3 regions of the Pseudomonas sp. P110(2024) genome follow, and region 3 is predicted to be linked to each of the others. Evidence: riboswitches for the same ligand, from Rfam matches in the RefSeq annotation. Region 3 holds a riboswitch; each other region holds the start of a gene.
The links. A riboswitch is a leader RNA that binds a small molecule or an ion and turns the genes downstream of it on or off. The one in region 3 is predicted to bind cobalamin.
Positions count from the first base shown of each region.

Region 1 (3,268 bases), 200 kb from region 3:
CTGTTCGGCGGTGGCCGACTTGGTGATCAGAAACGCCGTCAGCGCGTTGAACAGTTGCGAGCCGGCGATGCCGGCGAGGATCACCTGCGCATTGTCGTGTCGGCTGCCGCTGGCCCGCGACAGCACCAGTACCAGGGCGAACGCGGCCAGCGCACCGATGAAGGCACCGGCCGACAGCGACAGCACCGCGCCGCCCAGGCCGAACAGCCCCACCGCCACGGCACCGGTCGAGGCGCCTGCCGACAGGCCCAGCAGGTACGGCTCGGCCAGCGGGTTGCGCAGCAGCGCCTGGAGGATCACCCCGCAGGTCGCCAGCCCCGCGCCACAGGCGGCGGCCACCAGGGTGCGCGGCAGGCGGTAGTTCCAGACGATGCCGGCGTCGATGGGGTCGAGCGCATGGCCGGCCTGCCACAGCTGGTTGGCCAGTACCTGCCAGACCACCTCGGCGCTGATCCGCGTCTCGCCGATGGCGATCCCGGCGAGCATGGCCAGGCACAGAGCGAACAGCGCGAAGGCACTGATGGGCAGCAAACGGTTCATGGTTGTGGCGCTTTACCACTGGCAAAGGCGCTGGACAGCACCTCCAGGCCACGGAACAGGCGGATGCCGGCCTGCATGGCGTCGGCGTCGAGGACGATGATCCGGCCTTGCTTGACCGCGTCCATGTTGCGGGTCACCGGGTCGCTGCGCAGGAACTCGAGCTTTTTCTGGTAGTCGTCGGCGGGGTAGCGGCGGCGGTCCATGCGCGCCACGATCAGCCAGGTGGGGTTGGCCCTGGCCAGGGTCTCCCAGCCCACCGCCGGCCATTCTTCGCTGGACTCCACCACATTGCGTACGCCGAGGGTCTGCAGCATGAAGTCGGCCACGCCCTGGCGACCAGCGACGTAAGGGTCGACCTTGAGGTCGGCGCTGGAGAACCAGAACAGCGCGCTGGTGTGGCTCAGGTCCTGGCCGGCCAGGCGTTGCCGGGCCTGGTCCAGCTGGCCCTTGAGCTCGGCATTGAGGCGTTCGCCGCGATCCTGCACGTCGAAGATCTCGGCCAACTGACTGACGCTCTTGTAGAGGGTGTCGATCCTGAACGGCTGCAGGCGGGTGCCGTCGGCGCCCACCAGGTTGTCCTTGCCTTCGCAGTCCGAGGGCAGCAGATAGGTGGGAATGCCCAGCTCCGCGAACTGTTCGCGGGTGCCGACTGCGCCCTGGGCGCCGACCATCCATTCGAACTGCGCGGTCACCAGCTGCGGGCGCTTGCCGACCACCGCCTCGAAACCCGGCTCGTTGTCGGCCAGGCGCTCGACCTTGTCGTTCTGCGCCTTGAACTCGGGCAGCACGTTGTTGAACCACAGCGAGGTGCCCGCCAGCCGCTCGCCCAGGCCCAGGGCATAGAGCAGCTCGGTGCCGGCCTGGCCGATGGTCACCGCGCGCTGTGGGGCCTGGGCGAAGGTCTGCGGCAGGCCGCAGTTGTCGATGGTCAGCGGGTAGCGGGTGGCGTCGGCGTGGGCCAGGCCCGCCAGTGACAGGCCGGCGAGCAGGGTGGCGAGGCGGTGCGGCATGGTGGGGCGATCTCCTGTCGGGTGGTGCACGGAATGGCCCACGGACAGACATCGCCAGGCGTCGCGCGGCAAGCACGCGGCCAGGGGCGGATGACCATCCCGGACACCCCGCCGGTTGGTGAACGCGTGCCGGCAGGTCTCCTGACTGGTGCGTCCTGGCCGGCGCCGGCCTTCCCGGGTCGGCAGACCCAGTGGCATCGATGGCGCAGGCTCGGCACCTACAGTTGCGGGGGCAGTTCCCTTTGGCCCGCCCTCGGCGCGCCCGGGATTCCCTTTTGATTCCGTGTGGAAACCGGCGGGCGGCATGGTAGACCATCGGGCCATCGGGTGAAAACGCTTTTACAGGTACTTGAGCCAGGCGATGTCGCGCCGCCGCGCCTTGAGCCGGGCGAAGCCGCGCACCGGCAGGTACAGGGTGATCGCCAGCAGCACCGCGACCAGCCACACCGCGCCGATGCCGTCGAAGCCGAAATGGCTGCCCTGGTTCAGGCCGAACAGCCCCACGCAGGCCACATACAGCAGCTTGAGCACATATAGGTGCAGCAGGTAGAAGAACATCGGCGCGGCGCCGAACACTGCCAGCGGGCCGATCCAGCGGGCGTCTCCCGCACGCTCGAAAGTGCGCAGCAGCAACAGGCCAGCGCCCAGGGTCAAGCCCAGGAACAGCAGCGACGGCGGGTATTTGGTGATGTTGAAGAAGCTCATCAACGTCTGCCCGACGCTGGCGTAGAGCGTCCACGGCGCCTCGCCATAGCTGTTGCTAATACGCAATACGAAAAAGCCGAGCAGCAGCATCATGCCGCCCAGCAGCAAGCGCTGCTGGCGCTCGCCGGCATCGCTGCCGCGGCCGAACCAGGGGCCGAGTCCGTAGCCCAGGGCGATCACGCCGATCCATGGCAGCACCGGGTAGGAGGTACGCAGGCGCAAGCCGTCGGGCAGCTCCAGCCAGCTGCGCTCGTGCAGGATCGCCCAGGGTACATGCAGCGCCGAGTGCGGCGCGAAGTGCAGGCCATCGAGCAGGTTGTGGCCGGCGACGATCAGCGCGCCGAGGGCCAGCAGCAGCGGGCGTGGCAGCCACACCAGCAGCGACAGGGCGATCATGCTCAGGCCGATGGCCCAGATCACCTGCAGGTAGATCACGCTCGGTGGCAACTGGAAGGTCCAGGCGAAGTTGACCAGGCTGAGCTCCAGCAGCACCAGGAACAGGCCGCGCTTGAACAGGAACGTCGCTGCATCGCCCCGGCCTTGGTGCTTTTCGCCGTAAAGCCAGGCCGACAGCCCGGTGAGCAGCACGAACACCGGCGCGCACAGGTGCGCCAGGGTGCGGCTGATGAAGAGGCTGGGGTCGGTCGCGTCGATGGTCATCGGGTCGCTGACCTGACGGTGCAGGAAGAAGGTTTCGCGCACGTGGTCCAGCAGCATGAACAGGATCACCAGGCCGCGTAGCGCGTCGATGCTGTGCAGGCGTTGGCTGGGGAGGGCGGTCGGGAGGCTGGTCATCGAGGAGGGTCGCTGGCAGAGGTATCATTCAAATGAAATGTTATTTTATTTCATTTGTTTGTGCCTGGATACAGCCATGCGCTGGCACTCCACTTGAATCAGCCCTGAATCAGTGGTCCCAGCCGCTCGGCCAGGGCCTGGACCGTCGCGCTCACCTTGGGCAGATGCCCACGGTTGCGACGCCAGGCCAGGTTGATCGGCAACCCCTCCATCGCGTA
Region 1 covers NZ_JBLIYT010000004.1:80,430-83,697, forward strand. The annotation lists gene AC25ND_RS07670 (FecCD family ABC transporter permease) at 1-540, opposite strand, end outside; gene AC25ND_RS07675 (ABC transporter substrate-binding protein) at 537-1,550, opposite strand; cobalamin riboswitch at 1,665-1,862, opposite strand; gene AC25ND_RS07680 (acetyltransferase domain-containing protein) at 1,890-3,050, opposite strand; gene AC25ND_RS07685 (LysR family transcriptional regulator) at 3,149-3,268, opposite strand, start outside.
Region 1: linked by a shared signal. The riboswitch ahead of AC25ND_RS07675 (ABC transporter substrate-binding protein) and the one ahead of AC25ND_RS08695 (TonB-dependent receptor plug domain-containing protein) in region 3 are both predicted to bind cobalamin.

Region 2 (3,268 bases), on a different contig from region 3:
CGCACCGAGGCCACGCAGCAAGTCAAGATTGGCGCCATAGGTGAAGGCGAAGGCCTCATCGCGGGCCACACCGATGCGCGCTCCGGCCAGCGACGCAGTCACATTCACAGGCTCAGGCTCGGCAAAACGGACCGGTGGCGGCAGCGCGGCATCGCAACTGGCGCCCAGGGCTTCGGCGGCGGCATCCAGGCGTGCATCCAGGTCGTTCAACTCGCTGGCCTGGACCAGGCCAAGGTGACGGCTGGGCAGTTCGATGCCGCGCTCGCGGGACAACCCGCCGTACCAGCGCAGGCCTTCGGTCAGGCTGCCTTCGAGCAGTTGCGCATGACGCAGGCTGCCGACCCGGTTGGCCAGCACCCCGGCGAACGGCAGGTCGGGCTGGTAGCGCGCCAGGCCTAGAGCCAAGGCACCAAAGGTCTGGGCCATGGCCGTGCCGTCGATCACCGCCAACACCGGCACGCCGAAGTGGCGCGCCAGGTCGGCGCTCGACGGCGTGCCGTCGAACAGGCCCATCACGCCCTCGATCAGGATCAGGTCGGCCTCGCCCGCCGCTTCCCACAACAGGCGGCGACTCTCCTCGGCGCCGATCATCCACAGGTCGAGCTGGTAGACCGGCGCACCGCTGGCGCGCTCGAGGATCATCGGGTCGAGAAAGTCAGGCCCGCACTTGAACACCCGCACCGTGCGCCCGAGGTTGCGGTGCAGGCGGGCCAGGGCGGCAGTGACCGTGGTCTTGCCCTGGCCCGAGGCCGGGGCCGCGATCAGCACGGCGGGACACTGGCGCGACTCACTCACAGTTCGACGCCCTTCTGCGCGCGGATACCGGCCTGGAAGGCGTGCTTGAGCATGCCCATCTCGGTGACGGTGTCGGCCAGTTCGATCATCTCCGGCTTGGCAGCGCGCCCCGTGACGATCACATGCTGCATCGGCGGACGCGCCTGGATATCCGATAGCACCTGGTCGAGGTCCAGGTAGCCGTGCTTGAGGGCGATGTTCAGCTCATCGAGCACGACGAACTGGATAGAGGGGTCCTGCAGCAACTGCCGCGACACCGCCCAGGCGGCCTCGGCAGCGGCGATGTCGCGCTGGCGGTCCTGGGTTTCCCAGGTAAAGCCCTCGCCCATCACGTGATAACGCACCTGCTCGGGAAATCGGCGGAAAAACAGCTCCTCGCCGGTGCTGTTGCGGCCTTTGATGAACTGCACCACGCCGCACTGCATGCCATGGCCAAGGGCGCGGGCAAGCATGCCGAAGGCCGAGCTGCTCTTGCCCTTGCCGTTGCCGGTCAGCACCAGCAGCAGGCCGCATTCATTGGGGGAATTGGCGATGCGCTCGTCGATGATCGCCTTCTTGCGCTGCATGCGCGCCAGGTGACGTTCGTCGCGTTCGATGGATTCGCTCATCAGGGGTCTCCGCAGGCTGTCGCAGCGGCGGCGACAGGTAAAAGGCAGGCAGACGAGGAGCGCGCAGGAGGCATGGCAAGGGCCACATCGCACCGCGCATCACCCTCCGTGATGCCGTTTGGCAGTGACAGGCCGGTCTCCGGGCTCATGAGCGGGCGCAGGCCCTGGCTACGCGCCTTCCCGGACATGGACATCCAGTGGCCTTGCGTAGCCGTCGACTCATCTACCGTTGCGGGGGCAGCGCCGGACTCGCGCCTACTGGCGCCCACCGGCTTCCCAGTTTCACCCTGCCGAACCGTAGCTCGCGGGGCACCTGAAGCACGCCGCGAAGGTTAGAGGGTTGCACCGGGAGCGTCAATCGAGCGAGGGCCGATCTGGCCTGGATCAATGGCCGATTCACCAGCTTGTGCCACACTCAGAGCAGTGATATCACATAGCTATCACCCGGCCGACCCGGATCACAATGACAAGGAGAGCGCAGCATGCAAGGCCTGATGATCAACAACCCGCGCCTGGAGTTCCTGCGCCCGGCCCTCGAGCGCTGGGTCGACTGCATCGACCGCTTCAACCAGTTGCAGGGCGACAACGAGGCGCCCTACTGGCACGGCACAGCCAGCAACGTCGGCCTGCTCGCCGCTGCCGCCTGGCAGGGTGAGTTGGTGGCGCTGGAACGGCACATGAGCAAGAAACAGCGCGACGAGGGCGAGCGCGACGGGCGCTGCGACCTGTCGATCAGCAGCGCCGAGGAGTCGCTGTACCTGCACGCTGGCCAGCGCTGGCCGCGCATCGCTCGCCTCGACCTGACAGCGGCCCTGCAGGAAACCGCCGCCCTGGCCAAGCCGATCGCGTATGGCAGCCAACTCAAGGCCGGGGCACTGTTCGTCACACCGTGGAAGGCCGGCCAGCATGCCAGCCCCGAGGAACTGCAGGACCTGGTGGACGATCTGCAGAAGCACACGGCCTGTGCGCTTGCCTGGTACTTCCCGTATGCCTACCGCAAGCTGCACAACGAACTGGGGCAGTACTATCCCGGAGTGGCGCTTCTGCTCAAACAGGCTTGATGCCAGCCAGGCAATACTGGACCAAGTTCATACCCTGCCCGCGCCGGTAGGTATCAGGGATTCTGCGCCAGATGCCCCGGCGGCAGCACCCGTTTGGCCTGGAGGTAGGCCTTGGCCCAGTAGCTGTTGGACAGGTAGTCCAGGCGCACGGTGCCGCCCGTCGACGGTGCATGCACGAAGCGCCCTTCACCGACGTAGATGCCGGCATGGCTGACCTGCGACCCGCCGCTGGTGGCAAAGAACACCAGATCACCCGACTGCAGCGAATTGATATCCACATTTGGCGCGCGCATGACGATCATCTCGCGAGTCGAGCGTGGCAGACTGATACCCGCCGCATCACGGTAGACATAGCCGATCAGGCCGCTGCAATCGAACCCGGCATCCGGTGTATTGCCACCCCAGCGATACGGTGTGCCCACCAGGCCGATGGCGCGAAACAATACATCGTCGGCCGCAGGCGACGAAGGCGCCTGATTGAACACCATCGGCTGTTTGGGCGTGGGCGCCGGCGCAGGTGCACGGCTGGAGCAGGCCGCAAGCAGGGCCACCAGGGAAAAGAATGCGAAGCGCGCCAACATCGCCATGATGCGAACGTCCTGTCGAAAATCCGACGGCCACGGCCGAAGGTAAAAAGAGTTGAGAATTTAGATTAGACGCTTTCTGTAAATGCGCACGGCGGCGAGCTTTTCAGCTACGCCGCCGTGCGAGGTTACAGCATTTTGATATCAAATCAATTGCGCGAGATCGTGGTCGGCGCCATGGCGAGCGCGCGTTTGGCCTCGATGAAGGTCTTGCTCCAAT
Region 2 covers NZ_JBLIYT010000015.1:117,300-120,567, forward strand. The annotation lists gene AC25ND_RS22365 (cobyrinic acid a,c-diamide synthase CobB) at 1-795, opposite strand, end outside; gene cobO (cob(I)yrinic acid a,c-diamide adenosyltransferase) at 792-1,403, opposite strand; cobalamin riboswitch at 1,517-1,735, opposite strand; gene AC25ND_RS22375 (hypothetical protein) at 1,886-2,464, shown strand; gene AC25ND_RS22380 (C40 family peptidase) at 2,518-3,051, opposite strand; gene AC25ND_RS22385 (C40 family peptidase) at 3,198-3,268, opposite strand, start outside.
Region 2: linked by a shared signal. The riboswitch ahead of cobO (cob(I)yrinic acid a,c-diamide adenosyltransferase) and the one ahead of AC25ND_RS08695 (TonB-dependent receptor plug domain-containing protein) in region 3 are both predicted to bind cobalamin.

Region 3 (3,268 bases):
GACCGCCGGCTGCAACACCGGCGTGCCCCAGTACGGGCTGTCTTCCTTCTCTTCCAGGTACTCGATGGCCAGGGTGTGCGAGAGCTGCTCGTTGATGTCGCTGAGCAGCGAGAAGGCCAGGTTGCCGGCACCGTTCTCCTGGCGGTCGATGTAGCCATTGGTACTGGTGCGGCTGTAGTCGAGCCGCGCGTAGTGGCGCGGGCCGTCGCCGCTGTTGAGCGCCTTGTTGAAGCCGACCGAGGTTTCCAGGGTGTCGTAGCGGCCGTAGCTGACGCGGCCTTCGAAGCTGTCCTCATCGCGGTTGGCCAGTTTGGTGATCATGTTCAGGCTGCCGCCGACCGCGCCACTGCCGTTGAGGAACGACGAGGGGCCGCCGAGCAGTTCGACGCGGTCGTAGATCCACGCGCCAACCGGGCGCGCCGTGGCGCCGTACTGCAGGTTGATGCCGTTGAACAACTGGCTGATCTGGGCGCCGTTGAAACCACGGTAAGACACGTAGCCGCCCCAGCCGGGCGGTGCCGAGGCGTTGACCCCGGGCAGGGCGTTGGCGGCGTCCTGGAAGTTGCGCGCGCCGATGCGTTCCATGGTCTTGCGGTCGGCAACGCTGACCGAGGCGGGATTTTCGCGGGCGCTGAGGTTCAGCCGCGAGCCGCTTTCGATGGGGCGGTCAAGATCGAGCGTGGTGGCTTCTTTGGGTTGGTCGGCGGTGGCCGTGACGTTGCTGGCGGGCAGGGTCAGGGTGTCATCCTGCGCCCAGGCGCAGGTTGCGCTGCCTACGAGCAGCGCCAAAGTGGTCATGCGGAACATGCAAGGCTTCCTGGCTGAAATCGGTGGGCGCACGCCCGCTGCCGATCAGGCAGTAGTACTTGGGCGTGGCGATGTCAGAACGCGAGAAGCGAAGCGGGGGAGGCGCGCGGATTGACCAGGGGCCAGCGCTGCTTGGGCAGGGGCGGCGCGGGTTGTCTGGGTAAGGGTTTGCTCGACTCCCCGGCGAGCAAGGCCAGCAGGCCGAAGAACACCGCCAGCAGGGTGGCGCTGAACAGGCTGGCGATCACGCAGTCGCCGCCGGCAGGCAGCACCGGGTCGGTGATGTCCTGGTCGCCCTTGAACACGCCGCTGCTGTCGGCCGCGCACCAGGCGGCGTCATCCAGGCCGGCCAGGCGCAAGCCTGCCATCTGTCCATGGCCCATGGCGCACAGCAACGAGCCGAACAAGATGCTGAAATACAGCACCCAGGCGACTTGCGATCGTGTGTGGCGGGCCAGCTTCATCGGCAAAGCTCGAAGGGAATGGGTTAGGCGTGCGGATTCTACAACTTTTGACACATCTGCCTAGAGTGTTCCGGCGATAAAAAGCATTCGAAACGATACGCCTGCCTGGCTTGACGCCTCTGGGCCCCAGGTGTTCAGATGCCGACCGATTTCAGGTGTCCCATGCCGCCGCGCATGGGGTTAAACGGGAAACCGGTACGAGTCCGGTGCTGCCCCCGCAACGGTATGCAAGTGATGCCTTCGACAGACCACTGTGGCCAATGCGCCATGGGAAGGTGAAGGCGTCTAGTCTTGCGAGCCCGGAGACCGGCCTGGAATGTGGTAGGCAAACTCCTGCGGTGGGCGGGCATGGGCCGGTATTGGCGTGTGCGCGATCCGTGCTCCTGCGTGCTTCTGCGAAAGTCACTTTCGAGAAGAGCATGATTGCTGTGATTCACTCCCGACGTTTATCCCCCAAGGCCCGGACCCTGCTTCTGGGATGCCTGGCCAGTCCCCTGGCACTGGCCGAAAACACGCCCCTGGTCCTCGACCAGCAGATCGTCGTCGCGCCTTCGGTGGAGTCGACCAACGTCGCCGCCATGGCCCAGTACGGCAGCAAGGTCGAGATCGTCAGCCGTGAGCAGATCGAGCGCGCCGGCCCCGGCGCCGACATCACCCGGGTGATGCAGATGTTCATCCCCGGCTTCTACGTCGCGCCGAAGAACGGCCCGTTCGACTACGGCACCTATTCGCTGCTCGGCGGGCGTAACGACGACACCCTGATCCTGCTCGACGGCGTGCGCTTGAACAACCGCCTGTACGGCGGCCTGTACCTGGACACCCTGCCGGCCAACGCGGTGGAGCGCATCGAGGTGCTCAAGGGCGGCCAGAGCCTGTTATTCGGTACCCAGGCGGTGGCCGGGGTGATCAATATCGTCACCCGCAGCCCGCAGAGCCGCGAGGCTTCGGGTGAGGTCAACCTGGGCCTGGACAGCTTCGCCGGCAGCAGCAAGGACGCCCGCGTCGAGCGGATCTTCAGTAACGGCTTCGGCGACCTGGGCCTGCTGGCCTATGTCAGCCACAACGTCTCTGATGGCTACCAGCCGTTTCGCAACCGCGACTACAGCGGCAACGTCAGCGACAAGAAACGCGGTTACGAGGTGACCACCTTCGGCGGCAAGGCGGTCCAGGCCTTCGGCGACGATGCGCGGCTGGAACTGTTCTACCAGTACACCGACGCCAACCTTGATTTCGCCCGGCCAGTGAACAACTACAAGACCACCAACGACCGCGTGCAGCAGATCGCCACGGCGACCTTCGAGCAGCGCCTCAACGAGCGCCTGAGCTACTTCATCAAGGGCCACGTCAACGATTGGGACACCCGCTACACCCGCATCAACAACCGTGACGATGGCAGCCGTAACGTGGTCAACCACGACGACTACTGGGGTTTCACCGACTGGGGCGTGCAGGCCGAGGGCAAGGCCGAACTCGACGGCGGCCATGTGCTGGTGTTCGGTTCCGACAACCAGTGGTTCAAGGGCCAGGACGATGTGCTGGTGATCGACGACAACAAGGCCCAGGCCAATGCGCTGTATGCCCAGCTGCGGCCCAGGATCGAGGCCTTGCCGGACTGGCACCCGAGCCTTGGCGTGCGCCACGAGGCCATGAGCGGCGGCGACAGCGCCACCGTCGGCATGCTTACCTCGCTGTACGACCTGAACGACAACTGGCAACTGCGTGGCCAGTACGGCAGCGCCTACAAGCTGCCCAACGCCGAGCAGCTGTTCGTCAACGAGCCCGGCGACGAGATCGGCAACCGCGACCTCAAGCCCGAGAAGAGCCGCAACGCCGAGCTTGGCCTGGACTACCACGGCCTGCTTCTGGCGCGCGAATTCAGCGCCAGTGTCACCGTGTTCCGGCGCAAGATCACCGACCTGATCACCCTGGACGGCAGCCAGTGGGTGAACGGCCAGGGCCAGGTGCAGATGCGGGGTTTCGAGGCCGATGCACGTATC
Region 3 covers NZ_JBLIYT010000004.1:284,450-287,717, forward strand. The annotation lists gene AC25ND_RS08685 (TonB-dependent receptor) at 1-807, opposite strand, end outside; gene AC25ND_RS08690 (DUF2946 family protein) at 882-1,271, opposite strand; cobalamin riboswitch at 1,408-1,600, shown strand; gene AC25ND_RS08695 (TonB-dependent receptor plug domain-containing protein) at 1,691-3,268, shown strand, end outside.